Regions from separate parts of the Ruegeria sp. BA12 genome, predicted to be linked through region 3. Evidence: riboswitches for the same ligand, from Rfam matches in the RefSeq annotation. Region 3 holds a riboswitch; each other region holds the start of a gene.
The links. Region 3 has a riboswitch for thiamine pyrophosphate ahead of thiD (bifunctional hydroxymethylpyrimidine kinase/phosphomethylpyrimidine kinase). Riboswitches for the same ligand answer to the same signal wherever they lie in the genome.
Positions count from the first base shown of each region.

Region 1 (10,020 bases), on a different contig from region 3:
ATATGCCTCCCTTCACCCTAAGATAGGTCCATTCTAAATGCGCGTCAATTATGCGCATGATTAATGCTGGCAACCTTTGGCGTCCGCTGCTGCCAATCCTATACAAAGGCAGATTATTGCTACGCGTCGCCCGGGTGGCGAAAGGGCACAGCAGAATACACCGTTTTCTGCGATAACTGTGGTGGTATCTTCCCTTGATCTCGCACTAAAAAGGCCCGAAATACCAAGTTTTTTACAAGGGCAACATTATGCAGAGCGTTCTCATCACCGGGTCAGCCGGTTTTATTGGCTTTCATCTGAGCAAGCTTCTGCTGGCCCAAGGGTACCACGTAGTGGGGTTGGACTCTCTGAACGATTATTATGATGTGTCGTTGAAAAAGGCCCGCCACGACATGCTGGCGCGCGAACCCAATGGTAAGAATTTTTCGCCCGTCATCGGCAAGGTCGAAAATCCCGGCCTGATGATGGAGCTGTTCGGGGAACATGGTTTTGACTATGTCATTCACCTCGCTGCCCAAGCTGGGGTGCGCTATTCGATCGAGAATCCGCGCTCGTATCTGGAAAGCAATGTGATAGGGACTTTCGAAATTCTGGAAGCTGCGCGGGCGCATCCGCCAAAACACATGCTGTTGGCTTCGACTTCTTCGGCCTTTGGCGCCAATACCGAGATGCCCTATAAGGAAACCCAACGCGCCGATCATCAGATGTCGTTCTACGCGGCCACCAAGAAATCGACCGAAAGCATGGCCCATTCCTATGCGCATCTGTTCGATTTGCCGATCACCATGTTCCGGTTTTTCACCGTCTATGGCCCTTGGGGTCGCCCGGACATGGCGCTGTTCAAATTCACCAAAGCGATCCTCGAGGGCAATGCGATCGATGTCTATAATCACGGTGACATGAAACGCGACTTTACTTATGTCGAAGATTTGGTTGAGGCGATCCGCCTGCTGATGGACGCCGTCCCTGTGCGCCCCGCAGACGGCAATGTTCCAGAAGGGGACAGTTTGTCACCGGTCGCCCCCCATCGAGTGGTGAATATCGGCAACAATGATGCGGTACAGCTGACCGCGTTTATTGAAGCTATCGAAACGGTCACTGGCATCAAGGCGAATAAAAACATGATGCCAATGCAGCCCGGTGACGTGCCCGCAACTTGGGCCGATGCATCGCTGCTCAGGGAATTGACCGGTTATCAACCAAGGACTTCGATCGAAGATGGTGTGGCTGAGTTTGTTAAGTGGTACCGCGACTTTTATCGTCCCAACGCGGCTGGGACCGAAAGGTAAGATGGTTAGCCTTCAGGCCTAAAAGACTGGTGGCCGTCCTCTCAGTTTTGAGATTCGGCCTCTGAAGTTCTCAAGGGTAAAAACGCAAACCGTTCCAGTACCTGGAACGTAGTTCAAAACCTTTTCCACGGTGATTGTTCCACAGGGCGATTAGGTTGCGCATCTCTCAGTCCAACTGAACGGATGCCAATTTGAGCATCCAAAAAACACTTTAACCCGGTTGTCTTTTCGTCCGTTCCAACCTACTGACAACCTCACCTCGGGGTGCGTGGCCTGCCGCGCTGAGATGCCTTTGGCGAACCCGTAGAACCTGAACCGGCTAGAACCGGCGGAGGGAAAGGTAACGGTTTCATCCACCCTTGCCCTCTCGCCGCAATGGAGGATGACATGAAACATCTGATGATTGCTGCGGGACTTCTGAGCGCAACAGCGGCTGTCGCGGCCGACAAACCTCAGCTGACCGTTTACACCTATGACAGCTTTGTCTCGGACTGGGGTCCGGGCCCGAAAGTAGAAGAAGCTTTCGAAGCAGTATGCAACTGTGATCTGAACCTTGTGGGCGTCGAAGACGGCGCGGCGCTGTTGTCGCGTCTTCGGCTTGAGGGTGAAAACACGGACGCCGATGTGGTGCTTGGGCTGGATACCGGCCTGATCGCAGCGGCCAAGGAAACTGGCTTGTTTGCTCCCAACTCGGTCAGCGCCGATTATACCCTGCCGATTGAATGGTCAGATGACGTGTTCGCGCCTTATGACTGGGGCTATTTTGCTTTTGTCCATAACGCAGATGCGGCGGCACCTGCCAATTTCCGTGAACTGGCCGAGGGTGAAACCAAGATCATTATTCAAGACCCGCGCTCGTCCACTCCGGGTCTGGGGCTGCTGTTGTGGGTCAAAGCGTCTTATGGAGACGAAGCCCCCGAAATCTGGGCCGGGCTTGCCGACAATATCGTGACCGTGACCAAAGGTTGGTCCGAGGCGTATGGCCTGTTTCTTGAGGGTGAGGCGGACATGGTGCTCAGCTACACCACATCGCCTGCTTATCACTTGATCGCCGAGGATGACGCCAGCAAAGCAGCGGCCGCCTTTGACGAAGGGCACTACATGCAGGTTGAAGTTGCGGCGAAGCTGGCCGGTACCGATCAGCCCGAACTGGCGGATCAATTTCTGGAATTCATGGTCTCGGACACCTTCCAGCAGATCATCCCGACCACCAACTGGATGTATCCGGCAGTGACCCCTGCGGCTGGCCTGCCCGAAGGGTTTGACACGTTGATCACGCCTGAGAAATCCTTGCTGTATACCCCGGATGAAGCCGCCGCCGTGCGGGATCAGGCGCTTGCGGAATGGTTGGGCGCGCTCAGCCAGTAAGCCCTTGGCCGGGTGTTGGCGCAGCGGCACTGGTTGCTGCGCTGATATTGGGCACATTGGCCGCGGTAGCCCTGCGCGCTGATACAGCGGGTGGGTTGGGTCCGGCCGATTGGGCGGCGCTGCGCTTTACGCTGGTTCAGGCGGTGTTGTCTGCGCTGTTCAGTGCCGGGCTGGCTATTCCGGTCGCCCGGGCACTGGCGCGGCGTCGGTTTCGTGGACGGTCTGCCCTGATCGCCCTATTGGGCGCCCCCTTTATCCTGCCGGTCATCGTCGCGATCCTTGGGTTGTTGCAGGTTTTCGGACGTGCAGGCTGGATTTCAGACTTTTTAGGTCTGTTTGGTTTGCCGCCGCTGCGCATCTATGGGTTGCACGGGGTGGTTCTAGCCCATGTATTTTTCAACCTGCCACTTGCCACGCGGCTGATCCTGCAGGCGTGGCAGGAAATTCCGGCAGAAAGATTTCGGTTGGCCGCGCAATTGGGGTGCGACGGCTTTGCCATGTTCCGTCTGATCGAACTGCCAATGTTAAGGCGCATTCTGCCGGGTGTTCTGGCCGTGATCTTTGCGATTTGCCTGACTAGCTTTGCCGTCGCGTTGACTCTTGGCGGAGGGCCTCGCGCAACGACACTTGAACTCGCGATCTATCAATCCTTTACCTACGATTTCGACCTTGGCCGCGCGGCGTTGCTTTCTGCGGTGCAACTGGCCTTGACCGCTGCTGCCGCGCTAGCTGCTTTGAAGTTTTCGCGTGGTGACGGGTTCGGCGCTGGATTGGATCGCGCGATACAACGATGGGATGGCGGCGCGCCCGCAATTGATGCGTGCTGGATCGGACTCGCGGCAGCGTTTCTGCTTCTTCCTTTGGCTGCCGTGGCGATCTCTGGCCTATCTGGGTTGCTCGAAATGCCTGCCTTGGTGTTCCGTGCGGCGGTGATATCGGTTCTGGTTGCCACTGCTAGTACAATTGTTTTGTTGATGCTTGCACTGCCGATGGCCATGGCCGTTGCAACCGGTCGTCACGGGATTGTTGAGCTTAGCGGTATTCTGGGGCTGGCGGCTTCACCGTTGGTGATTGGCACCGGGCTGTTCATTCTGATCCGCCCCATCGCTAATCCAGTAACACTGGCATTGCCGGTAACCGCGCTGGTGAATGCCGTCATGGCCTTGCCCTTCGCGCTACGCATTCTGGTGCCGGCGGCCTGCGACGTGGTGGCGCGACACGGGCGGCTTGCCCTGTCGCTGGACATGGACAAGATAACATTCTTTTCCCGCGTCCTGTTGCCGCGCATGCGCCCACAGATCCGCTTTGCCACGGGTTTGTCAGCCGCGCTATCGATGGGAGATCTGGGAGTTATTGCCCTGTTCGCCGATCCACAGATCGCGACCTTGCCCTTGCAGATCTATCGGTTGATGGGGGCGTATCAGATGCAAGCAGCGGCCGGGGCAGCTCTGTTGCTGTTGTTACTGTCGATAGGGGCATTCTGGCTATTGGATCGCGGAGGGCGGTTGCATGCTGAAACTTAAAGGCTGCGTAATCGAGAACGGAAAATTCTCGTTGCGTGCTGATTTTGCCGTCGAGACCGGTGCCAGTGTAGCCATTATTGGGCCGTCTGGCGCGGGAAAGTCGACACTGCTTGAGGCGATTGCCGGGTTTCGTGACCTTAAACAGGGAAAGATATTCTGGGACGGAGACCTTATATCAAACCGCGCCCCTGGCAAGCGCCCTTTGGCGATGCTGTTTCAGGATGGCAATCTATTCCCACATCTGACGGTCGAACAGAATATCGCTTTGGGCTTGCGCCCGAATGGGCGGTTGTCGGTTGATGAGCAATCTCAGGTCCAAACCGCACTAGATCGGGTTGCCCTGCCGGGTCTGGGTGATCGCAAGCCAGCCGAACTGTCTGGAGGTCAGCAAAGCCGGGTCGCATTAGCCCGGGTTCTTGTGCAGCGCCGTCAGATGTTGCTGCTGGACGAACCGTTTGCGGCGCTGGGGCCGGCACTGAAGGCTGAAATGCTTGATCTTGTGGCTGGGTTGCTGGCGGAAACCGGAACGACCCTGCTTATGGTCAGCCACGATCCGCAGGACGCGCGCCGCATTACCGGCCAGACGGTTCTTGTGTCTAACGAGCAGGCATATCCTCCTGCGCCGACCCGGGACCTTTTGGACAATCCACCGCCCAGCCTGCGCGACTATTTGGGGTAGGGACATTGGATGGAAACCTGCGAAAGGAATCTCGCAGCCCGGCGCGTAGTTGAAAGGTTTCTGCACGCCGGACTGACAGGGAGGGACCTTATTTCCGGTTGTGGAAAATGAACCCGAGGAAGTTCAGCAGCAATTGCGCCGCAAGAATCTGTGTACTTTCGGTCTGGTCATAGGCAGGGGCGACCTCAACCAGATCAATGCCAACCACATTACCGCGTTTACTGAGTCCCTGAACGATTTCCAGAACGTCATAGTACTGGAACCCGCCATGGCTGGGTGTCCCTGTTCCGGGCGCAATCGACGGGCAGAACGCGTCGATATCTATGGTGACGTAATAACGCGCACCTTCGGGGATACGATCCAAAACGCCCTCAGTTCCCAGTTTGCGCACTTGTCGTACGGAAAGGATATCTGAACCCCGCGCCCGCGCGTCGTCATAACCTTCTTTCGCGGTCGAGGACACGTTGCGGATGCCCAGTTGGGTCATGCCCGAGACATAGTCTTTTTCGATTGCCCGACGCATCGGGTTGCCGTGACCATCGGTGACGCCTTTGCGTTCGTCGACAAAGTCCAGATGCGCATCGATCTGGATCACATGGATTGGTCCGTTCTTTGCGCAATCTTCTTCAAAGGCGCGGATGCAGGGGATGTTGATCGAGTGATCTCCACCGATTGTCACCGGCAGAGCACCCGCATCGAGGATTTTCTTCACACCGTATTCGATGTTGGCATGACTTTCCTCGGTCTTGGTATGGATGATGTCGGCATCGCCCAGATCGACGATGCGCACATCGCTGGCCAAATAGGTTGCGTCATCCTCGTGGTCATAGGCACCGGCGTGGCCAAAGCTGAACAGGGTTGACGCTTCGCGCACAGCGCGCGGCCCAAACCGGGCACCGGATCGAAACTGACACCCGAAATCGAAAGGTGCACCAAGGACGGCGACATCAGCGTCGATCTTATCCCAATTCTCGACATAAGGTTTTTTGCCAAAAGTCGCGATGCCGACAAAAGGCAGGTTCAGACGACCAGATTCATAGCCATGACCCGACATGATTTCTCCGTTTCTTATGGGTTATCGGTACGCCAATTCCGGCAGGAACAGCGCGATTTGAGGGAAAGCCATCAACAGCCCGGTGACAACCAAAAGGATGATTAGAAAGGGCGGCACGCCGCGGACCACCTCGACAAAGGGGCGGCGGAATACGGCGATGGCGGTGAACAGGTTGCAGCCAAAGGGTGGTGTGGCGGCTCCGATGGCAACTTGCAGTGTGATCAGAACGCCAACCAGTACCGGGTCCAACCCACTGGCCTTGATCATCGGCGCAAAGATCGGAACTAGGATCAGGATCACCACGATCGAGTCAACGAACATGCAGCCGAGGAAGAAGGCCACGTTGATCGCTAGCAACACCACAAGCGGGCTGGCTTGTTCCAGCCCCAGCGCTGCGATGATAGTCTGCGGCACTTGGGCAAAGCTAAGTGTCCAGCTAAAGGCGGCACCGGCGGCAATCAGGATAAACACGACGGACGTGATGGCCCCTGTGGACAGGGCAATATCGAACAGGTCTCCAACCTTGATCGAACGAAAGATCACAACCTCGAGGATGACAGCATAAAGCACGCAGATTGCCGCCGCTTCGGTGGGTGAGAACACGCCGCCATAGATGCCTCCGACGATGATCGCCGGAAATCCCATCGGCCACAGGGCTTTGCGCAACGCGGTAAAGCGCTGTCCCCACCCCTCGCGAGGCAGAACTGGGATATCGTGACGGTAAGCGTACACCATGCAATAGGCCGAGAATAACACTACGATCAGCAACCCGGGCAAGATGCCCGCGATGAAAAGCTGCGAAATCGATGTCCCCGAGACCACGCCATAGATGATCATGCCGATGGATGGCGGGATCAGATAGGCCAGATCAGCGGCATTTACGATCAACCCGATCGAAAAGCTGTCGCTATAGCCCGATTTTAGCATCCGCGGCCGCATCGCACCGCCAATGGCCACCACCGTCGCCTGGGTCGACCCACACACAGCTCCGAACAAGGCGCAGGCCGAGGTGACGGAAATTGCTAGGCCGCCTTTGATATGGCCCATAAAACTCATCACAAGATCGATAAGCCGGTTGGCGGAATGTCCTCGCGTGATGATATCAGCGGCCAAAATGAACATCGGCACCGCGATCAGCGCAGCCGGCTTCACGCCCCCGATCATCTGCTGGATCAGGATTTGCATGTTCATTTCAGGGAAGTAGACGAGAAACCCCAGCACAGCCGCCGAAATCAAGGGCATTTTCATTGGAAAGCCTGCCAGCAGCAGGACGATCATTACAACCAGCATCAACTCGGTCATTTGTCCGCCTCCGCAGTATCTTGGAATTTCTTGATGGCCGACGCAGTTTCCGGATCTTCATAACTGTCAATTTCGAGGTACGAGACATAGACGTCCTCGTCAGCGAAGTTCAGGTTCCGGATCGCAGTCAGCAGGTATTGGAACGAGGCCAGTGCCAATCCGATCACCACCCAGACATAGGTCAGGTACAGCGGCAGTTGCAGCGCCGGGGTGATCCGCCCGCGCGAGGCGACTTTCTGCACATATTCAAACGCGTACCAGGCCAGCACACCCATCACGATGGCTGTGGTGGTGGCGATCACTACCATAAGGCCTTTGCGCAGTTTGACTGGCAGGGCGTCATAGATGGCTGACATTCGGATGTGGATGCCCTTGCGAGTGGCATAGCCCAGCCCCATAAAGGTGACGATCACAATTAGAAACTCGTTCAGCTCTTCCGAAAAATAGATGGATTGGTTGAACACATATCGCCCAAAGACATTGGCGATGGTGTTCACGGCCATCAGGGTGATCCCCCAGCCCAGGATCCAGATTTCTATCCGTCCGATAACGGCGTCAATCTTTCCCAACAAGCCGAAGGGAGTGGCAGTATTGCTTTGCATGGTTTCCCCCCTTTGAAAGCCCCCACGCGCAATGCGCGTGAGGTAGTTTTGAGTGAGTGGGAGGGATCAGTTGCCTGACAGTTCCGCCTGCAGCGCGTCCAGCAGTTCCTGACCACGGTCGCCTACCGTGTCGACATAGGCGGCAGAGGTGCCCGTGCTGCGCTCACGGAATGCGTCACGCTCTTCCTCGGTCAGAACGACCAGGCCAATGTCAGGTTTGGCTTCTTTGATGATATCCAGACGTTTCTGGTTAAAATCAGTGACGACGCCATCAATAAAACCGGTCATGTCGGCCATGGTGCCACGTACCAGTTGCTGACGGTCGGGGCTGAGGGTTTCAAACCAGTCCGAACCGGCAACGACGGTGGTGACAAGCTCTTGCTCACCGGCCCAGATCAGGTGGCTGGTAACTTCGTAGAACTTCATCTCTTCGATGGTCGGGATCGGATTGACCTGACCGTCAACTGCGCCGAGTTGCAGCGCGCCGAAAACTTCGCCAAACGGCAGCGGTGTCGGGCTGGCACCCATGTTTTTATAGGTCTCCAGCAGGATCGGCGACACCATTACCCGCATCTTGAAGTTGTCAAAGTCTTCGGGCGTGCGGATTTCGCGGTTGGTGGTCCAGACCTGCGGCCCTTCGGAATACATGGTCATAACTTCCAAACCACGCTGGCGGAAATCATCGTTCAGCGGACCGTAGATGGTTTCCGAGTTGCTGAGGATGTTCGAAATCGCGGCCGGATCGGATGGCAGCAAGTAGGGGAGCAGGAAAACCTGGCTTTCTGGCACCACGGTGCCAAGATTGCCAATCGATACGTTGGTGAACTGGATGACACCGTCGGCGGCCTGTTCAACCGTTTCGGTCGGTGTGCCCAGCGTGCCCATCGGATAGACGGTCACGGTCACTTCACCATCGGTGGCGGCTTCGATGCGCGATTTGAACTCCTGCGCGTAGGCATCCATGATCGAGCCCGGAATCTCTTCGATTGCGAACTTCCAATCCTCGGCCAAGGCGGCGAGAGGGGTCAGGCCCAGCAAAGCTGCTGCGGCAGTTATCTTGAGGGGACGAGAGGTCAAGGTCATGTTGGTTTCTTCCCTGTTGCCTTATTGGGTTTAGTCTTCAGGGATCAGGACAGCATAGAAAAATACACAAAAAAATATCATCTTGTTTATGTTCACATGAGGTATTTTTATGTAAATAACACCACGACTCCCGAAAGGCGGATAAGCGTTGAAACTGCTCAGAAATACTCTGCTTGAAACCTTCGTGACCGTGGTCGAATGCGGTGGGTTTACGGATGCGCAATACGCATTGGGCATTACGCAATCGGCGATTAGCATCCGAATCCGAGATCTGGAAACGGCGCTTGGCTATCGGATTTGCGAACGCGGCCGTGGTGGGTTTCGCCTGACGGAACGGGGCGAAATCGCCTATCGTAAGGCCGGAGACATCTTGCGCAGCGCCCGCGATTTCGACGCTGAATTGCTGGAATTGCGTGGGACCACTACCGGAGATCTGCGGATTGGCACCATTGATGCGGTCAATACATTGGCAGAGCTCAATCTGGCACAGGTCCTTAAGCGGTTTCTCGACCGCCCCAACGAAGTGCAGCTAGAGGTGGTCGTCGCATCACCAACTGAGTTAACACAGAAGCTGATTACCGGTGATTTGCATGTTGCAATCGCCCCCTTCCGCAATCAGGTCCCAGAGCTGACATACTCCGAACTGTGCCAGGAAGAGCATCGTTTGTACTGTGGGCAGGATCATCCCTTGTTTGACTTACCCGACGATCAGATTGATCTGGATGTAATCTCACAGCACCAAATTTGTCAGCGCTCCTACAACATTCTGGTGTCACCGGTGCTTCAGACTGCGCAGCCAAAAGCCACCGTGGCAAATATGGAAGCAATGGCGATGATGATTGAAACCGGCCACTTTTTGGGTCCGCTGCCGGTACACTTTATCAAAAACTGGGCCCACCGCGATCGACTCAGAGAGCTTGCGCCGGACAAGCTGAACTGGAACTCAACCTTTTACCTCGCAACACGGCCATCACTGGCCCATAGGAGGGCGGTTGAAATTCTGGTGCAAGACATCGTTAAATCCTGCAAGCGTGGTCAAGGGTCATAGCCGCTTAGGCATCGTCATCCACAAAGTAGATTTCGGCGAACGCTTTGGCGACGGCCTCAGTCGTCTCTTCTC
Region 1 covers NZ_JBQFVF010000007.1:200,336-210,355, forward strand. Annotated here, with positions in the region: gene ACR0B0_RS14790 (GDP-mannose 4,6-dehydratase) at 249-1,289, shown strand; TPP riboswitch at 1,540-1,644, shown strand; gene thiB (thiamine ABC transporter substrate binding subunit) at 1,677-2,657, shown strand; gene ACR0B0_RS14800 (ABC transporter permease family protein) at 2,633-4,180, shown strand; gene ACR0B0_RS14805 (thiamine ABC transporter ATP-binding protein) at 4,167-4,859, shown strand; gene speB (agmatinase) at 4,948-5,913, opposite strand; gene ACR0B0_RS14815 (TRAP transporter large permease) at 5,935-7,215, opposite strand; gene ACR0B0_RS14820 (TRAP transporter small permease) at 7,212-7,817, opposite strand; gene ACR0B0_RS14825 (TRAP transporter substrate-binding protein) at 7,884-8,900, opposite strand; gene ACR0B0_RS14830 (LysR family transcriptional regulator) at 9,049-9,948, shown strand; gene ACR0B0_RS14835 (GntR family transcriptional regulator) at 9,953-10,020, opposite strand, start outside.
Region 1: another riboswitch for thiamine pyrophosphate. It lies ahead of thiB (thiamine ABC transporter substrate binding subunit); the one in region 3 lies ahead of thiD (bifunctional hydroxymethylpyrimidine kinase/phosphomethylpyrimidine kinase).

Region 2 (10,020 bases), on a different contig from region 3:
TTCAACGCCGGTCAGGATTGTGCACAGCCCTGCCGTTTGCTTGTCGCTGATGAGGTTTATGACAAGGTCGTTGCCGCCGTTGTTGATCAGGTCAGCCAGATCAAAGTTGGGGCTCAAAAGGCCGAAGGCACCGAAATGGGGCCGATCATCTCGGCCGCGCAACGCAACGCTGTAGCGGGGTTTGTCGACCGAGCGCGCGATAACTGCGACGTTGTATTGGGAGGCAACATGATCGACGGACCAGGTTTCTTTTATGAACCCACCGTGCTGATCAATGTGGCGCATGATGCCGAGGTATTCTGCAACGAGATCTTCGGTCCTGTCGTGACCATCTCGCGGTTTGGCGACGAAGAAGAGGCGCTCAAGGTGGCAAATGCAGGCCCGTTTGGTTTGGCCTCATCCGTCTGGACCAACAATACCGGTCGCGCGATGCGGATGTCTTCGAAGTTGCGCTATGGCTTTACGTGGGTGAACACGCATGGTGTTGCCACGCCTGAAATGCCTTGGGCCGCGATGAAGAGCTCTGGCACTGGTTGTGATATGTCGGTCTACGCCTTGGACGCTTATACCGCCGTGCGCCATGTGATGGTCGCGCACTGATGCGGTTGGCTGGCAAACTCGCTTTCGTTACAGGCGGCAGGCGGGGCATTGGGCGCGCTATCGTAGAGGCCTTCATGGCCGAGGGTGCGGACGTTATCACCTGTGGTCGGGGACCAAAGCCGGATGGTTTGAGTACTGATTGGATATCTTTGGATGTGTCAGATGCCGCCGCCGTTGGCGAAGCTGCGCAAAAGCTGGGTGTATTGGACGTCATCGTAAACAACGCTGGCGTCCAGGTTGAAAAGACTGTTGTGGACAGCACTGATGCCGATTGGGATTTGGTTATGGGAGCGAATGCAAAGGGCGTTTTCAATGTCTGCCGGGCACTCATTCCGCAAATGCAGGAGGGTGGCTCCATTATCAACATCGGGTCGATCTCGGGCAATGTCGCGGACCCGTCGATGGCACTCTATAATGCGTCAAAGTCTTTTGTGCACGGGCTCACCAGGTCCATCGCGGTGGATCACGGACCGGCAATTCGCTGCAATGCGATCTGTCCGGGCTGGATTGAAACCGGCATGCTAGATGCAGGGTTTGACCTTGCCCAAGACCCTCAGAAAGCGAAGACCGACGCATTGGCACGGCACGCGGTCAAACGCTTTGGCAAACCTGCTGACATAGCAGCAATGGCTTTGTGGTTGGCCTCTGACGATGCATCGTTTGCAACGGGCCAATTGTTTACTGTTGACGGTGGCATGACAGCGGCCTCTCCTCTCAATCCGGGGTTGTTCTGATGTCTCAGATTGAAAGAACCGCCATTCTTGGAGCCGGTGTGATCGGGGCAAGCTGGGCCGCATTGTTCCTCGCCTCGGGCCGGAATGTAACTGTCTTTGATCCTGACGAAAACGCTGAGAACGCCGTGCGATCCTACGTTGAAAACGCATGGCCTGCGCTGGAAGACCTAGGCCTAACTGAGCGAGCGACACCTGACGCCATCACCTTTGTGGCGACCGCTGCCGAGGCCGTCACAGAGGCGCAATTCGTTCAGGAAAACGCGCCTGAGCGGTTGCCCATCAAACATGCAATCTATGCGGAGATTGAGCCCGCGCTGGCTGCTGACGCAATTGTCTCCAGCTCGACATCGGGTCTGACGCTCGAAGCGCTCCAAGAAGGGTGGCGCGATCCCGCGCCGCTTATTCTTGGCCACCCCTTCAACCCGCCGCATCTGATCCCGCTGGTGGAACTGACAGCGAATAAGGCCACCGGATCAGACATTCTGGACCGCACAGAAGCGTTCTACAATGACATCGGGAAAGTCACGATCCGCATCAAGAAAGGCATGCCGGGGCATGTAGCCAACCGGTTGCAGGCCGCAGTTTGGCGAGAGGCCGTTCATATGGCCGTTGAAGGTGTTGCCAGCGTCAAAGACATAGACAAGGCGATGTGGGCCGGACCGGGATTGCGTTGGGCCGCAATGGGGCCAACCACTCTTTTTCACTTGGGCGCGGGCGCAGGCGGTTTGCAGGCTTTTTGTGACCACTTCAAAGACACGTTCAACAGCTGGTGGGACGATCTTGGTGATCCACGCTTAGACGATGATGTGATCAGAAAACTGGTCGATGAAATGACAGCGCATGCACACGGGCAAAGCACCGAGGAACTCTCAGCGCGGCGTGATGAGATGCTCACAGCTATGCAGAAGGCTACGAGACACCTTCGGACCTAATGTCAGGCTTGAACATTGGCCAGGCGCGAAACTCGAACGGCACACGACCTTCAATGCGATCAGCAGTGGGCGTCAGGCCGAACCGGTTGCGGTAAGCGCGGCTGAAATGCACTTGACCGTTGAACCCCGACGCCTCTGCAATCTCGCTGAATTTCAGCTCGGTTTGCGTGACGAGGCCACGCGCTCGATCAAGGCGGATATCTCGGTAGTATTCGACGGGTGACTTTTGGACATACTGCCGGAACAATCGGCCTAGTTGCCGCTGCGAAACGCCTAGCTGTTGAGATATAGCGGGAATTGACAACGTGGTCTCCAAATGCGCTTCCATAAGGTCGATCGCATCCCGGACAACGCCAGATGTGACATACCCAAGCGGCTCCACATCCTTGGGGTTTTGTGACTGACCTTCCCCACGCACATCATGGTGAAACAGATACCGCGCTGAGGCGTTTGCGATGCTTTCGCCAGCGACGGAATGGACAAATCTCAAACCAAGGTCGGTTGCCGCTGATCCTCCACAACATGTGAAGATCTTGCCATCTGTTACAAACATGTTCTCAGATACCGTCGTGTCCGGTGCAATTTCGGCGAAGGCATCGATGTGCTCATAATGGACCGTCGCAGTTTTGCCCTTTAGCAATCCAGCCTGCGCGAGCACAATTGCACCCGTATCCAACCCACCAACTATTGCACCGCCTGCATCCCATTTTTGAAGAGCCGCCTTGAACTGGCGTGTCCCGTGGCGTTCAGGCGTCCAGCTTGTACTTACGAGAACGAGCCAAGGCTTGCCCCTGACCACGTTTGCCAAAGGAGCAGTATCAACCACCAGGCCGCTGCTGGATTCGATGTGACCACCAACCTCCGAAACATAGGTCCAGGAAAACCGCACCAATCCTGACAGGTAATTCGCAGTTCTAAAAGGATCGATGAAAGATGTCGTTGCCGAAACGTTGAAATGCGGGCTCACCAAAACTACGATGCCTAACGTTTGATCAATTGATTTCGCCATGGCTGATTTTGTAAAGTATGGTCCAAAAATATCAAATCGATTTCTTTTCTTTCATTTGTTTGGTGTCTTTTGGAGCTCCAAAACCAACAGCTTGCCGGGGACAGAAAGCAGTCCTGCGGTAGTTTAGAAGCACCACAAGCAGACCTTGGCGCAAATTTGACGAAGGCCCGCTTCGTCCGCAAACTGTAAATTCACCCATCTTTTGATTGCGCACTTGCAGCGAATGTCCGTAATGTCGAGCCGCACTGCAGAATGCTGAACGACCGACTAAAGTCCGGTAAGGGCCGGAAGTGATCAGGGCAGGGCACTTAGTCGCTCAACATTGTTCAGCACAAAACCTTACGCTGTGAAGCTTTCGGTCTGCGAGTTGTGTCCGCTCTCGGAAGTTCCCAATGCGCGTCGCAGTCGACGATCGTATTGCTGCAGTCTGAGACAAGCTTGATAAGTCCAAGTCAGCGAAATCCACCAAAATGCATGAAAATCTTAAGTCGTTGAATTATGGGGAAGACAAGTCTCATTAATTACGTACTCCGACAATTCTCCCTCAAAAGAGGCAATATTTCTATAATACGTCTTATGTTAAATAACAGCGTTTAACTTACCGTCGATGTGCGGAGTATCTGTCGAATAGGTCGGCCCGCACATCAGATAGCGACCGTATTTCTGGTGACGTGCTGCACCGAACGGAAGGTCCCGGCCGTTCGAGAAAATCTGAAACAAATGAATTTTGGTGCTTGTTTAAGCCGTGAACCTCAAGCTAAACCACCTGTACGCAGGGGAGTCCCACCAAGGGGACTGAGAGGCTGACGGGGCAATGCCCGGCGACGCGACCCTTTGAACCTGACCCAGTTGATACTGGCGTAGGAAGCTAGGGCGCGCAGGCCACAATACCGGGCAAGCGCACTCCGAACAGGGGCTGTCTGCCTTCTCGTTTCCCCAAGCCAAAACTCATCTGGTGTCTTTTTAAGTTGAACTGCTTGAGGAGCACCAACATGAACGTCCCTAACCCCAAAATCACCGCCGGTGAACTGCCCGCATCGCGCAAGATCTATGTAAACGGCACAGTGCACCCGGATGTGCGCGTGCCAATGCGTGAAATTTCGGTCCACCCCACGGCGGGGGAGCCACCCTTGCCCGTGTATGACAGTTCAGGGCCGTATACCGATCCGCAGGTGATGACGGACATTCGGCAAGGTCTGGCGCCGCTGCGTCGCAAGTGGATTGAGGCTCGAGCAGATGTCGAAGAATATGATGGACGTGAGATCAAACCGGAAGACAACGGTTTTGTCGAAGGTGATCGGCTAACGCCCGAGTTCCCTGTGCGCCCGCGCCCTCTGCGCGCCAAGGATGGAAAGGCTGTGACGCAACTGGCCTATGCTCGCGCCGGCATCGTCACCCCGGAAATGGAATTCATCGCCATCCGTGAAAACCAACTGCGCGAGGCTGTCGTTGAACAGCGCGACGGCAATGATTGGGGTGCAAACATCCCTGATTATGTGACCCCGGAATTCGTGCGGGACGAGGTCGCCGCTGGTCGCGCCATTATCCCTGCGAATATCAACCACCCTGAAAGCGAACCGATGATCATCGGGCGTAATTTCCTGGTCAAGATCAACGCCAATATGGGTACCTCGGCTGTGACCTCTTCGATGGAAGAAGAGGTCGATAAAATGGTCTGGTCGATCCGTTGGGGTGCTGATACCGTCATGGACCTGTCGACCGGCCGCAACATCCACAACACCCGTGAATGGATCATCCGCAACAGCCCGGTGCCGATTGGCACCGTGCCGTTGTATCAAGCGCTGGAAAAGGTCAACGGCATTGCCGAGGACCTGACATGGGAAGTGTTCCGTGACACGCTGATCGAACAGGCCGAACAAGGCGTCGACTATTTCACCATCCATGCAGGCGTGCGCCTGCATATGGTACCGATGACGGTAAAACGGGTTACCGGTATTGTGTCGCGCGGTGGGTCGATCATGGCCAAGTGGTGCTTGCATCACCACAAGGAAAGCTTCCTCTATGAGCATTTCGACGAAATCTGCGACATCTGCCGGGCCTATGATGTGTCGTTCAGCCTAGGCGATGGTCTGCGCCCCGGCTCTATCGCCGACGCCAATGATGAGGCACAATTTGCCGAGCTTGAGACGCTGGGTGAGCTGACCAAAATCGCGTGGGCCAAGGATTGTCAGGTGATGATCGAAGGCCCCGGACACGTAGCCATGCACAAGATCAAAGAAAACATGGACAAGCAATTGGAGTGTTGCCACGAGGCGCCCTTTTACACGCTTGGCCCCCTGACCACCGATATCGCGCCGGGCTATGACCACATCACCAGCGGTATTGGTGCTGCGATGATTGGCTGGTTTGGTTGTGCGATGCTCTGCTATGTCACGCCGAAGGAACATCTGGGGCTGCCGGACCGGGATGATGTGAAAACTGGGGTTATCACCTATAAGATAGCGGCTCATGCCGCTGATCTGGCAAAGGGTCTGCCGGGCGCACAACGTCGTGACGATGCGCTGTCCCGCGCCAGGTTCGAGTTCCGCTGGGAAGATCAGTTCAACCTGTCGCTGGACCCGGAAACGGCGCGGGAATTCCACGACCAAACCTTGCCCAAACAAGCGCACAAGGTGGCGCATTTCTGTTCCATGTGCGGGCCGAAATTCTGCTCGATGCGGATCAGCCACGACATTCGAACTGAAGCGCAGAAAGAGGGGATGGAGGCCATGGCCGCCAAATTCCGTGAAGGCGGCGACCTTTACATGCCCGTGAAAAACTAAACACCGCGGCGGAGCCGATCCTTTCGGCTCCGCACGCTCTTGCATTGAAGGGAAACTACTCTCAGGGCAATAGATCGGATACTTTGCTGAACCCAGTCAAATCGAAGCCAAATGAAATTGGCTCTCCGACCCTGTTTTTAGCGTCGATCTGCAATTGATTACCTGCCCGCATCGCAGACATCCATTCCTGGGAAACTGGCGAACGGGCAAAACAACCTTGTGCCTCGCATGTCAGGAACTCCAGACGGGCGACCTCGGCATCATCCACCTTTGCAACCAGCCCTTCCGAGAACAAAAGACCGAATGGCAGGGTCAGCACGGTCTCAGTCTCGTCCTTACCTGCAGCCTTTATAAATGCGATGGACGTAAGCCTTTGGTTGTTTTCGGTCAAAACGATGCTTTGGGTCATTTCGCAGATCAACTCGGACCCAACGGCCCGATTGCTGCAATTGACCGACCATGGCGGCGCTGCGCCTTCCTGCGCAGCAAGGGGAGTTGCCAATCCCAATGTGACCCCCAAAGCGCTTATCCAAGTTTTCATCCTGCTGTCCCTCATCGATTAGAATTGTAGTCCAAGGCCAAGACCTACCTGCAGGGCCCTGGTTGAGTCTCCGAACAAATGATCGAGGCTCAGATTGACAAAGCTGCTGTCATCCAGCGCAAACAGCCCCAACCGGGCCGAGACCAAGCCATGCGCGTCGCCGACAAAGCTGGTGTTTGAAAACCCACCGTCAGCGGTGCTCGCTCCGTTGAACCCGGCGGTGACCGATACGGTATCATCCGACGAGACAATGGCACCAACCTGAAAACTTGCGCGGAGCTTCTGCGAGGCACTCAGGGTTTGCTCGGTTCCGATTTCCAGCGAAGGCGTGAACGAATAGATCATCTCGCTATCGTCTTGCAGAACGACCCCCGCCAGGGTTGCATCGCCATTGCTTTCGGTTGCCAGACGTGTGGCATCAACGGCTACCTCAGGGCGCAGATAGGAACTGCCGCCCGCGAACCTGTGGTCATAAGCAAGGCTGAGACGCAGGTTCTGATGGTTCATCTTGTGCTTGATCTCGCTGACACCAACGGTGCTTACGATTTGACCGTTGGGCAACACACCACTGATCCCGCCCGCGCTGAGCGTATCATAGTCTGACCAACCGGCCGACAGCTGGGCTGCAAACTCCCACGCGCCGGTGTATTTGGTCAGCGAGGCACCCAGATTGAACCGATCACCAGTTGCATTGTAATTCGACCCGTTCCGTAGGCTCATCTCGTCATAGCCTACCGCGAACCCGGCGAATAGCTCATCCCCAACCGGCAGACGGACACCAGCCGATAGGTTGGTGTCGTTGATGTCCAACTCTTCGTACATGCCGGTCTGATCGCGGTCATAAAAAGACCGCCCGCCTGAGAACCAGACACAATTGCGCGGGTCATCCCCGAACTGGTAATCGGTAAACCGTTCGCAATTGTGCAGCGTGTCCGCAAATACCCGGGTGCCATAAAGCGCATCCACGGCATCGGCGGCATAGTCGGCAGTCGACAGGCTTTCGATTGCGGCGATGACATCGGCCTCGGACTGCATGTTGCCGATCAAGGCGAACAGTTGGCCTTGGGCAGCCGATCCCTGCCCGTTCAGAACTTGGTTGATGTAATCCCCGATGGCCGCCTGATTGGCGTTCATGCCGGGGGTCGAATAATCCGGCGTGATCACCAGGTCGACCGAACTGCCGTCAGAGGTGGAGCCGTTCAGGCCGATGGAATAATCTAGCACCACAGTGTCCTCGATCAGCGTGCCCGCGTCTGCGGCTGTTCCATCAGGATTGATGATGACAAGCGGCAAGGCCCTTTCCAGCGTATTCAGCAGTGGCACCAGCGTACCGCCCATGGTGGCATTACCGGTGGCATTAACCAGGTCGCTGTTGCCACCCGATGCCCCAGAGGTCAGGAAATACACGTCGAAGGTTGACGTTGCCGTTGCTCCAAAGGCCAGGCTTCCGGTCAGGTTCAATGTCTGGCTGACATTGCCGCTGAAGGTAAAGTCACTGGCCGCAACCGTCGCCGTCAAATCTCCGTCCAGACCCAGATTGGCCCCCAGTACAAAATCACCGTTCACCTGCATGAAGCCGTCAGCACCCAGATTGACGGTATCCAACGCATAGAAGTCCGCGCCGTCTTCGACGGTAAAGCCGTTAGTGCCTGCGCCAAGATCCATGTTGCCAAGGGCCGTACCCGCAAGCGAGATTTGTTCGTTGCCGTCGCCCCCATTCACCAATTGATCGTTGCCGGCGATCAACAGGGTATCTTTAGACAGGGTCAGCACATTGTCGGTGCCGCCGTCCACAACGATTGATGCGACTGACCCCGCCTCACCAGTGCCGCCCATGACGACGCCGTCAAAGCCAAGTGTGATCGCGTCTGCGCCATCGCGCCCCTCGGATTGTGCCAAGACGCCGATGCCGCCCTCGCCCACCGACAGGATGTTACCATCAAGCGTCATGTCGATGGCGCCACCAGAGCCCGCACCACCGGCAGCCCCGCGATAGACCGAGTCCACCATGCCACCGCCGCCGCCAAGCGACTGCGCCACAACACCAATCGCATTTTCGCCCGTCGTGACGATGTTGCCGGATTGCGAGAATCCGATATCGCCGCCATCACCGCCATTTGCAGCAGACAGGTTTACCGTGATCCGGCTGGCCTCCATATCGGTTGAAACGAGACCGCCGCCGCCACCGATACTTTGGATGACGAACCCGTGCGATCCAGTTCCACTGGTAGTCATGTCCCCGATATTTGCAAAGCCGACATCACCACCGTCACCGGTTGAATCGTCTTGCGCGCCCAGCGTTACATCCGCACGCCCAAGACCCGAGATGACAACTTCGCCCCCACCGGCACCGATACTCTGAACGCTTTGGCCAAAGGATCGGTCTCCACTTGTGAACACGTTGCCGTCTAGCAAAAGGTCGATATCGCCGCCATCGTTGTTGAAGCTGGGATCAGAGCCCAGGATCACAGACGCGGCCTTTTCGATCCCGGCTTCGCCATCCGTATTGCTGTTCAGCACAAGCTTACCGCCGCCGCCGCCGATGGATTGCGCCGCTCCGGCGGACGAGAACGCGCCATCGGTGCCAACATCACCAGTCCGGCTTCCGTCCACGTCTCCGCCACCAGCGTCGTCCGTGTCAATCGCACCCAGACGTGCGGTGATGTCGATAGCGTCACCGTCTTGAACATCCACCGTGGTCGCGGATGTACCGCCGCCGCCACCGACACTCTGCAGCATCAGGCCGGTCGAGCGATCGCTTGTGGTGGCAATGTTGCCGTTATGGGCCTGCGTGATCTGGTTGCCCGCCATACCCGACACGTCGTCGCCACCAAGGGCGATATCGCTGCTGACGACCGAGCCGGTCGCGCCAGCGGTCGTGGTGGTGAAATCGACAGAGGCATCAGTATTGCCGCCGCCGCCATTCACCGATTGGACAAAGACCGCTTCGCTGCCCACGCCATTGACCAGAATATCTCCGGTCGAATTGACAGTTACAGTGCCCACCGAACCGGTGGATCCCTCCCGAGCCCCCAGCGCCTGCGAGATTGTGTAATCCAGCACCGAGACCAGCGGGGACGACACCGAATAACCCGCGTTGCCGCCGCCGCCGCCAACGGATTGGGCATAGATGCCAAACCCGTTTTCGGCATTCACAACAATTGTGCCAGTGTGGTTGACCGTGACGTCTCCTCCATCAGAACCCGATCCGCCTGATCCGCCAATGGCGATCTTCGAATAGGATTTGCCCGTCATTGTGTTCTTAAGGTCGTTCACGTCCATCGCAACGGCCAGACCGCCATTGCCGCCGCCGCCACCGACAGATTGTGCAAAGATGCCGTAGGCGCCTGTGCCATCCACTTGAACGTCTCCGGTGTTGGTGACGACCACGTTGCCGGCAACATTGCCGCTGCCGCCCGAT
Region 2 covers NZ_JBQFVF010000007.1:11,755-21,774, reverse strand. Annotated here, with positions in the region: gene ACR0B0_RS14005 (aminobutyraldehyde dehydrogenase) at 1-600, shown strand, start outside; gene ACR0B0_RS14000 (SDR family NAD(P)-dependent oxidoreductase) at 600-1,334, shown strand; gene ACR0B0_RS13995 (3-hydroxyacyl-CoA dehydrogenase NAD-binding domain-containing protein) at 1,334-2,266, shown strand; gene ACR0B0_RS13990 (GlxA family transcriptional regulator) at 2,244-3,092, opposite strand; TPP riboswitch at 4,040-4,159, shown strand; gene thiC (phosphomethylpyrimidine synthase ThiC) at 4,268-6,058, shown strand; gene ACR0B0_RS13980 (invasion associated locus B family protein) at 6,120-6,599, opposite strand; gene ACR0B0_RS13975 (hypothetical protein) at 6,618-10,020, opposite strand, start outside.
Region 2: another riboswitch for thiamine pyrophosphate. It lies ahead of thiC (phosphomethylpyrimidine synthase ThiC); the one in region 3 lies ahead of thiD (bifunctional hydroxymethylpyrimidine kinase/phosphomethylpyrimidine kinase).

Region 3 (10,020 bases):
TTGGTCATGTCGATATCTGATTGCGACGGGGTCGGATCGCCCGAAGGGTGATTGTGTACCAGGATCAAGGCTGACGCATTCAATTCCAACGCCCGTTTCGCAACCTCGCGCGGATAGACAGGTACGTGATCGACGGTGCCCTTGGCCTGTTCCTCATCCGCGATTAGCACGTTCTTGCGATCCAGATAGAACACCCGGAACTGCTCCGTCTCGCGATGGGCCATCGTGGTGTGACAATAGTCCAGCAGTGCATCCCAACCTGAAATCACGTGCCGCTGCATCACCCGCGCGCGGGCCATGCGATGGGCGCAGGCCTCAAGTATCTTCAAATCGGTGATCACCGTGTCACCAACGCCCTTGATCTGACGCAGCCGTTCCTCGGGCGCGGTCAGAACCCGGTTGAAATCCCCAAACGTGTCCATCAGCGCCCGTGCCAGCGGCTTTACATCCTGCCGCGGGATTGAACGGAACAGCACCAGTTCCAACAGCTCATAATCCGGCATCGCCGCCGATCCACCTGACATGAACCGTTCCCGCAGGCGTTTCCGGTGGTCTTTGATATAGGACGGCAATCGCCCCGAGGGCAGGGGCGCCACCGGGGCTTCGTCACTTTCAAACAGCATCGGGGCTTCGGCAAAGGCGTCCTGAGTCATGCGCTCAGATTTGCGCGGAAACGGTTTCCGAAAGGTTAACGCGTCCAAACGACCTTAGTCCCCTTTGGTCGATAGTCACCGGTTTCCACTTACCTCGTGTATCAATTCACTCATGTAGTTGAGGCTGCAACCAGGACAATCTCACCGGACCAATCCGATTGAATTTGCTCAGCCGCCCGCCATGCGCGCAATCCACTAGAGCAACAAAGCGCAATTCTTCTTCCTTTGTTAGGCTCTGTTTTCAGGGATTCAACAATGTCCCGACGTGCCCTGCTGTGAAGAGGCTCGGGGGCCTCGTCCCGGGTGCGCAGTTCAATGATCACATCATCTTCGGTCAATTGGCTGGCGGAAAGAAATCGAAAGTGGTGCGCCGGTTCCGGTGCGCCGTCAAATCTGAATGTGCTGTTGCGCAGCGTGCGGGCGTCAAACTGTACCAACTGTCCCAAAGGCGAGGGGTCCAGGCCAAGTATCACGCCCAGCGCCATCTGCGCCTGCAAGGCACCTATCACCCCAACGACAGGGCCCAACACGCCGGCCGTTGCACAGCTCGCGCCGCTATCCGGTGCATCCGGAAACACCGCACGCAAGGACGGCGCGCCAGCACAAAACCCACCGACATAGCCTGTCAGCCCCAATACGGATGCGCTGATCAGCGGCTTGCCCTGCAACAAACAGGTATCCGACAGGATATAGCTGGCCGCATAACTGTCCGCGCAGTCCAGAACAATGTCAGAGCCGCGGACAAAATTTAACACATTCTGGTTTGTTAGAGCCTGATTCCCGGCCACTACGGTGATGTCACCATTCAACGCCCGGCAGCGTTCTGCGGCGACTTTGGCCTTGGCGCGCCCACAGTCGGATTCAGCGAACAATGTCTGCCGATGCAGGTTCGATAGCGCGATCTGATCCCGGTCCAGGATGGTTATATGCCCAACCCCGGCCCCGGCCAACAAGGGTAAGACCGGGGCGGCTAACCCGCCCGCGCCCACCACCAGAACCCGCGCTGCCGACAGGCGGGTCTGGCCTGCCGGTCCAACCTCGGGCAGGATCATCTGGCGGGCATAGCGGCTCATCTCGTGACCTCGATCCATTCGCGAACGCGGGTTTCTGGATCGGAATTCAGCGTGATGTCCGTGACGACCGAGACGATGTCGGCCCCCGCCTGCAAGACGCCCGGCGCCCGCTCAACGCTCATGCCGCCAATCGCGACCAGAGGGATATCCCCCACCCGTGCCTTCCATTCGGTGACGCGTGGCAGGCCCTGCTGTTCCCATTTCATTTTTTTCAGGATCGTCGGATAGACCGGGCCCAAAGCCACATAATCCGGGTCCATGGTCAGGACACGCTCTAATTCATCATCATCGTGGGTAGAGACACCCAGTTTCAGCCCCGCCTTGCGGATGGCTTTCAGATCGGCCTCGTCCAGATCCTCTTGCCCGAGATGAATCCACTCACAACCAGCGTCGATAGCCGCCTGCCAATGATCATTGACCACCAGCACGGTGCCGTGGGCACGGCATAGTTCCAACGATTGGGCGATCTGTTCCCGTATGATCACATCAAGCTGATCCTTGATCCGCAGTTGCACCAGCTTCACATCCAGGGGCAGCATCCGGCGCAACCAGTCAGAGTGGTCGAAGATCGGATAGAACCGGTCTAACATCATGATAAGAAGGCCTTTCCGATTACCGGAGTTGATGGTTCGGCCATATCGCGCGCCTCGATCGGGTCGGCTTGATGCGCCAGTTGCCCGGCCTCAATCGCCAGTATCATTGCGCGGGCCATGGCCACAGGGTTTCCGGCGCGAGCGACAGCGGTATTCAGCAGAACGGCGTCATAACCCAACTCCATCGCCTGCGCGGCGTGACTGGGCAGGCCGACGCCCGCATCCACTACCAGCGGTATGTCGGGGAATTCGGCCCGCATCGCGCGCAGGGCATATTCATTGTTCAGCCCGCGCCCCGACCCGATGGGTGCACCCCAAGGCATCAGCACCTCGCACCCGGCGGCCAGCAGACGCTCGCCCACGATCAGGTCGTCGGTGGTGTAGGGGAATACGTGAAACCCGTCCTCGGTCAGTATGCGCGCGGCCTCGACCAGTTGAAACACATCTGGCTGCAAACTGTCAGTGTGGCCGATCAGTTCCAGCTTGATCCAATTAGTGTCAAACACCTCACGCGCCATATGGGCGGTGGTTACGGCTTCTTTGACCGTGTGGCACCCAGCGGTGTTCGGCAGGATCAGCACACCCAGCTCGCGGATCATCTGCCAGAAGGTCTGCCCAGCCCCGGATTCACGGCGCAAGGACACTGTGGCAACACCCGCGCCGCTCTCGCGAAACGCCTGTTCCAGAATGGCGGGGCTTGGATATTGCGCCGTTCCCAACATCAGCGGATTGGGCAGCTGATTTCCGTAGAAGGTCTTCATCCTCAGCCTCCCTGCATCGGCGCGACGACTTCAACCCGGTCGCCATCGGTCAACTTTTGAGCAATGCGCAGACCCGAGGGCACAAAGTCTTCGTTTACAGCTGTCGCCACCCTCCCCGAGAACCCGCATTCGACCAACAGGTCCGAGAGGATTTCGGCGCGCACCTCGCGCAATTCACCATTAAGCACGATCTGCATCGACCATCTCCGAATGTTTGTTGTCCAACGCCAGATCGGCCACTCCCTGCGCCAGCGCTGGGGCCAGCAGATAGCCATGGCGGTACAGTCCGTTGGCATAAATCGTATGCCCCAGCCGCCGGATGCGGGGCAGGTTGTCGGGAAAAGCCGGGCGCAGATCGACACCGATCTCAAGCACCTCGGCCTCGCCAAAGGCGGGGTTCAGCGCAAAGGCGGCGCTGAGCAGTTCCAGCATGGATCGGGCCGTGATACGGCTGCTGTCTTCGCTTTCGATCATCGTTGCGCCCAGCATGTAGAAACCATCCCCACGCGGCACGATGTACAGCGGTATCCTGGGGTGCAGTAGACGTACAGGTCGCGTCAGGTTCACGTCCGGGCAGCGGATCACCAGCATCTCTCCCTTGACGCCGCGCAGGTCGTGCAAAACCTCACGCGCGTGCAGACCGCGGCAATCGATTGCATTCTCCAGCTGGGTCGGGACCAGTTTCCGGTGGAAAACCACCCCTTGGTCCTGCAATTGGCGGAGCAGATCCCGCAGCGCCTGTCGCGGGTTCAGATGAGCCTCATCCGTGAAATGCAGACCTTTGGTGAAACGGGTTAAATCAGGCTCTAAATCGGCAATTTCAGACTGACTAATCTCGGTATACCCCCCGGTCCGACGGGCGAACCGACGCAGATCCGGCAGATCACGCGGGTTGGCAACAACCAGCGTGCCACGTTGTTCCACCCGAGTACGCGTAGTCCACCACTCGAACGCAGCCTTGCCCAGCCGCAACACCGGTTCTTCGGCGTTTTCAAACTCGCACCACGGGGCCAACATACCCCCAGCCCACCAAGAACACCCATGCGGGCCCGGAGGGCCGCCGGGATCGAACACCTGAACCTGCGCCCCGCGCGACACTAGCTCGCTGGCTACGGCGAGCCCGGCCACACCGGCCCCTATGACCGACCAGACCGTCACGCGGGCCAGTCCCGATGGAAATGATGAACCGGGCCATGCCCCTGTCCGACCATCAGACTGTCGGCTTTAGCAATGGCCCCTTGCAGATACTCATGCGCCTGCGCGACCGCGTCGGTCAGGCCCAGCCCTCGCGCCAGCCCGGCTGCTATCGAAGACGACAGGGTGCAACCGGTGCCATGCGTATTGCGCGTATTGCGCCGAGTGGCGGTGAATTCTGCCACAACTCCCGAAGGATCAAGCAAGACGTCGTGGCAAACGTCGCCGCGCCCATGTCCGCCTTTCATCAATACCGAGCGCGCCCCTAGCCCGCACAGCGCCATCCCCTGCGCGATCATCTGATCGGGGGATTCGGCGTCCGAGGTGCCCAGCAAACAAGCGGCCTCGGGTAAGTTCGGGGTAAGCATGGTCGCTTGGGGCACAAGAACATCACGCAGGGTCTGAACCGCATCCTGTACCAGCAAGGCATCGCCAGATTTGGAGATCATCACCGGGTCCAAAACGACGGGGCCATCAAACCCAGCGATCGCCACGGCAACGGTTTGAATAATTTCAGGGGTCGCAAGCATGCCGATCTTGATCGCGCTCACATCCAGGTCGGTCAGCACCGCCTCGATCTGAGCGGCCACTACGTTGAGCGGTATGCCATGCACTGCGGTCACAGCCCGCGTGTTCTGCGCCGTGACCGCCGTGATCACGCTGGCCCCATACACGCCCAACGCAGACATCGACTTGAGATCCGCCTGAATCCCGGCCCCACCGCCACTGTCCGAGCCCGCAATTGTCAGGGCAATATGCGCCATATCGTTGCTCCATCATCAGGGGGCAACGCAGCATGGAAAACGTCTGTGTGTGTAGACCGTTCCCTACGCCGGTATTGCCCGGATCAGGTTCGATGGGTTAGCGCATTCACGCCTCTCAGCCCCTTGATCAGGGCACCCCAACGGTTGGCGCGACAATCTCAGGGGATGTGGCAAGATTCAAGAGCCAAATTTCGCGAAGTTCATGGACAAACTGGACCTATAAAACGAAAAAAGCCGACCCAAGGGGATCGGCCTTTTAGCAACTTGGTGGAGTGATCTTAGCCCTTCATCCCATCCCAAAAGGATTTGACGGATGAGAAAAAGCTTTTTGATTCCGGGTGGTTATCCTCACCCAAATCGTCGAACTCTTTCAGCAGTTCCTTCTGGCGGCTAGTCAGATTGACCGGCGTTTCCACCGCCAGTTCGATGAACATGTCGCCCACACCACCACCGCGCAGGGCGGGCATGCCTTTGCCGCGCAGGCGCATCTGACGGCCCGATTGGCTGCCTGCTGGTATTTGCACGCGGCCACGGCCACCATCGATGGTTGGCACTTCGATCGAACCGCCCAGCGCAGCCTTGGCCATGCTGACCGGGACGCGGCAATACAGGTTCACGCTGTCGCGTTCGAACAGCTTGTGATCCGACACTTCGACAAAGATATACAGATCACCCGGAGGGCCACCGCGCATCCCAGCTTCACCCTCACCCGCCAGGCGGATGCGGGTTCCGGTCTCGACGCCGGCGGGGATGTTGACGGACAGCGCACGCTCTTTTTCCACGCGGCCTGCACCGCCACAGGCTTTACAGGGGTTCTTGATGATCTGACCCAGACCCGAACAGGTCGGGCAGGATCGTTCGACGGTAAAGAAACCCTGCTGTGCACGCACCTTGCCCATGCCCGAACAGGTTGGACAGGTGGTTGGCTCCACTCCGCCTTCTGCACCCGATCCGTCACAGGCCGAACAGGCCACGGCAGCAGGAACACTGATGGTTTTCTGCAGGCCCGCGAACGCCTCTTCCAGCGTCACGCGCAGGTTATAGCGCAGGTCCGATCCGCGCGCCGCACGGCGCCCGCCACCGGGGCCGCCACGCTGACCGCCCATGAAATCGCCGAACAGATCGTCGAACACGTCTGAGAATGCGCTGGAGAAATCACCCTGACCAAAGCCGCCGCCCGGACGACCACCACCGCCGCCCATACCGTTTTCAAAGGCGGCATGGCCGAAACGGTCATATGCGGCCTTTTTGTCGGCGTCGCGCAGAACATCATAAGCCTCGTTGGCTTCTTTGAACTGCGACTCGGCATCCGGGTTGTCTTTGTTGCGATCGGGATGCAACTCTTTGGCTTTCTTGCGAAAACCCTTTTTGATTTCATCCGCTGATGCGCCCTTTGATACGCCGAGCACATCGTAGTAGTCGCGTTTTGACATCAGTATTTCCTTCAGCCTCAACGTATTTGGGCCGGCCCGGCAACCGGACCGGCCCACATTGGCCCGGTTACCCGTTAGTTACGCTTGTCGTCGTCCAGATCTTCGAACTCGGCGTCAACAATGTCGTCCTCACCCGGCGCAGCATCTGCCGCCGCAGGTTCATCCTCACCTTCTTCGGCTTGCGCCTTGTAGATGGCTTCGCCCAGCTTCATGGCCGCTTCGGTGACGTTCTGGATGCCCGACTTGATCTTGTCGGCATTCTCGGTCTCCAGCTCGTCCTTCAGCGCGGCAATTGCCAGCTCGATGGCTTCGATGGTGGTCGGGTCGACTTTGTCGGCATGCTCTTCCATCGACTTTTCGGTCGAGTGGATGAGGCTTTCCGCCTGGTTCTTGGCGTCTACCAGCTCGCGGCGTTCCTTGTCGGCTTCCGCGTTCTCTTCGGCGTCCTTGACCATCTTGTCGATGTCTTCATCCGACAGACCGCCCGAGGCCTGGATGGTGATCTTCTGCTCTTTGCCAGTGCCTTTGTCCTTGGCCGAAACCGAGACAATGCCGTTGGCGTCGATATCAAAAGTCACCTCGATCTGAGGCATGCCGCGCGGTGCAGGCGGGATATCTTCGAGGTTGAACTGACCCAGGATCTTGTTGTCCGCAGCCATTTCACGCTCACCCTGGAACACGCGGATGGTTACGGCGTTCTGGTTGTCCTCGGCGGTCGAGAAGACCTGAGACTTTTTGGTCGGGATCGTGGTGTTGCGGTCGATCAGACGGGTGAACACCCCACCCAGCGTCTCAATCCCCAGCGACAGCGGGGTCACGTCCAGCAGAACTACGTCTTTGACGTCGCCCTGCAGAACACCGGCCTGAATGGCGGCGCCCATGGCAACCACTTCGTCCGGGTTCACACCCTTGTGCGGCTCTTTCCCGAAGAACTTGGTGACCTCTTCGATCACTTTCGGCATCCGGGTCATACCACCGACCAGAACAACCTCGTCAATGTCGCCAGCCGACAGACCAGCGTCTTTCAGTGCGGCCTGGCAGGGCTTCATCGACTTTTTGATCAGGTCCGAAACCAACGATTCCAGCTTGGCACGGGTCAGTTTCATGACCATGTGCAGCGGCTGACCGTTCGAACCCATCGAGATGAACGGCTGGTTGATTTCGGTTTGCGAAGTCGAAGACAGCTCAATCTTGGCTTTCTCAGCAGCTTCTTTCAGACGCTGCAGCGCCATCTTGTCTTGCGACAGGTCGACACCGTGTTCCTTTTTGAACTCATCCGCCAGGTAGTTGACGATGCGCATGTCAAAGTCTTCACCACCTAGGAAGGTGTCACCGTTGGTCGATTTGACCTCGAACAGGCCGTCGTCGATTTCCAGAATGGTCACGTCGAAAGTACCGCCACCAAGGTCATAGACCGCGATGGTTTGAGTTTCTTCTTTGTCCAGACCATAGGCCAGCGCAGCCGCTGTCGGTTCGTTGATGATCCGCAGCACTTCCAGACCGGCGATTTTACCGGCGTCTTTGGTGGCCTGACGCTGTGCGTCGTTGAAATATGCAGGAACGGTGATCACGGCTTGCGTGACTTCCTCACCCAGATAGCTCTCGGCGGTTTCCTTCATCTTGCCCAGAGTGAAGGCCGAGATCTGGCTTGGGGAGTACTTTTCACCGCGGGCTTCCACCCACGCGTCGCCATTGCCGCCATCGACGATGGCGTACGGCACCATTTTCTTGTCTTTTTCGACTTCTGCATCATCCACACGACGACCGATCAGACGCTTAACACCAAAGATCGTGTTGTCGGGGTTGGTGACCGCCTGGCGTTTTGCAGGCTGACCGACCAGTCGCTCATCTTCGGTGAAGGCGACGATCGAGGGCGTGGTCCGCGCCCCTTCGGCGTTTTCGATGACCTTCGGCTGCGAGCCGTCCATGATGGCCACACACGAGTTGGTGGTTCCGAGGTCAATCCCGATTACTTTTCCCATATGTTCAATCCCTTTCTCTTCAAGGCGATGTCCCGAGGTCCGAACCCGTTATGGCACCCGGCCCCGATCTGATGTGCGCAACAGCCCTACACCATCGCGCGTCCCGGCGTATATAAGGGCGGGATCAGAGGCCTGCAAGCGTTGTAAAACGCAGGTTTTCGGGAATCTGTGGCCTTTTTGGCAAGGTTTTGGCAAGGATCGGGGATTCTCGGATGGCGCGGCTGCTTTTACGCGGTTTTGATATCAGGAAAGCCTGGCTGGACGGGCCCGCGCAGGAGCGGCTGATCGACAGCCTGCGGCCGATTCTGAAATCCGCCCCTTTGTTCCGGCCGGTCACGCCATCGGGTAAGGAAATGTCCGTGCGTATGACGTCGGCCGGGTCACTGGGCTGGGTCACCGACAAGACGGGTTACCGATATCAGGCGCAACACCCCAAAGGCGCGGTTTGGCCCGCGATCCCGGAGCAGATTCTTGGTATCTGGCGCGACCTTGCCAGTGCGGACCGTGATCCTGATTGCTGTTTGATCAACTACTACGGCGAAGGGGCCCGGATGGGATTGCATCAGGACAAGGACGAGGCCGATTTTTCCTGGCCGGTCCTGTCGATCTCACTGGGGGATGATGCCCTGTTCCGCATCGGCAACCAGACACGGGGCGGCAAGACCGAATCCATCTGGTTGAACTCGGGTGATGTGGTGATCATGGGCGGGCCCGCCCGGCTGACCTATCACGGCGTCGACCGCATCCGGTTCGGATCATCAAAACTGTTGCCCAAGGGTGGTCGGATCAACCTGACGCTGCGTGTGGCAGGTTAGCGGCGCGCCTCCCAGCTTTGGGACACATGCTGACGAGAGAAGAAAATTCCCAACAAGCCGATCAGCAGCAGGATCAGCCCCACCCAAAGCGCGTATTCCCAGCTGGTATTGCGAGGAAAATAATTGCGGAAAAGAAAACCGCGGCACTGATCGATGACGTGAAACAGGGGGTTCCAGGTGAACATGGCCAACGTGGCACCGCCCAGCGCATTCGCCACGAACATTTTACCCGAAAAGATCATGTTCAAGCGCCGGTAGATATTGGTCAGGACTGTCACAAAAGTGGGAAACCACGGTCGCAGAGCCATGAAGACGACGCCAATTGCGCAGCCAACAAACCAGCTCAGGATCAACATGCCAAAAGCGCCGCCCGGTTCCTGAATTTCAATTGGCGCGACTGCTACACTGTAAATAAAGAGGATCACGATGATTGTCACAATCTGCGTGTAAAGCGCCCCAAAAGCGGTGGCCAACAGGACGACAACCATGTTCATCGGCGAATGCAGCATCATCGGGTTGTTGCCGGTCCCGACCCCCGCTACCGCGCTGACGGACTTGATATGGGTGATGAACAGAAATACGCCCGACAGCAGAAACAGGACAAATTCGCCCCGGATTCTTGCAATACGTGGTCCCAGGAAAGACAGGATCGTATACAACACCAAAACCAGGGCGAGAACCTGCAAGATGTTGATGATTATGGCCACGACCGCGTTGTGATGCTGGGACCGTATGCTGCGAACAACGGCGTG
Region 3 covers NZ_JBQFVF010000004.1:78,857-88,876, reverse strand. Annotated here, with positions in the region: gene radC (RadC family protein) at 1-653, opposite strand, end outside; gene ACR0B0_RS09915 (HesA/MoeB/ThiF family protein) at 764-1,726, opposite strand; gene ACR0B0_RS09910 (thiamine phosphate synthase) at 1,723-2,319, opposite strand; gene ACR0B0_RS09905 (thiazole synthase) at 2,316-3,080, opposite strand; gene thiS (sulfur carrier protein ThiS) at 3,083-3,277, opposite strand; gene ACR0B0_RS09895 (FAD-dependent oxidoreductase) at 3,261-4,238, opposite strand; gene thiD (bifunctional hydroxymethylpyrimidine kinase/phosphomethylpyrimidine kinase) at 4,235-5,038, opposite strand; TPP riboswitch at 5,082-5,188, opposite strand; gene dnaJ (molecular chaperone DnaJ) at 5,317-6,471, opposite strand; gene dnaK (molecular chaperone DnaK) at 6,546-8,453, opposite strand; gene ACR0B0_RS09875 (alpha-ketoglutarate-dependent dioxygenase AlkB family protein) at 8,666-9,268, shown strand; gene ACR0B0_RS09870 (ABC transporter permease) at 9,265-10,020, opposite strand, start outside.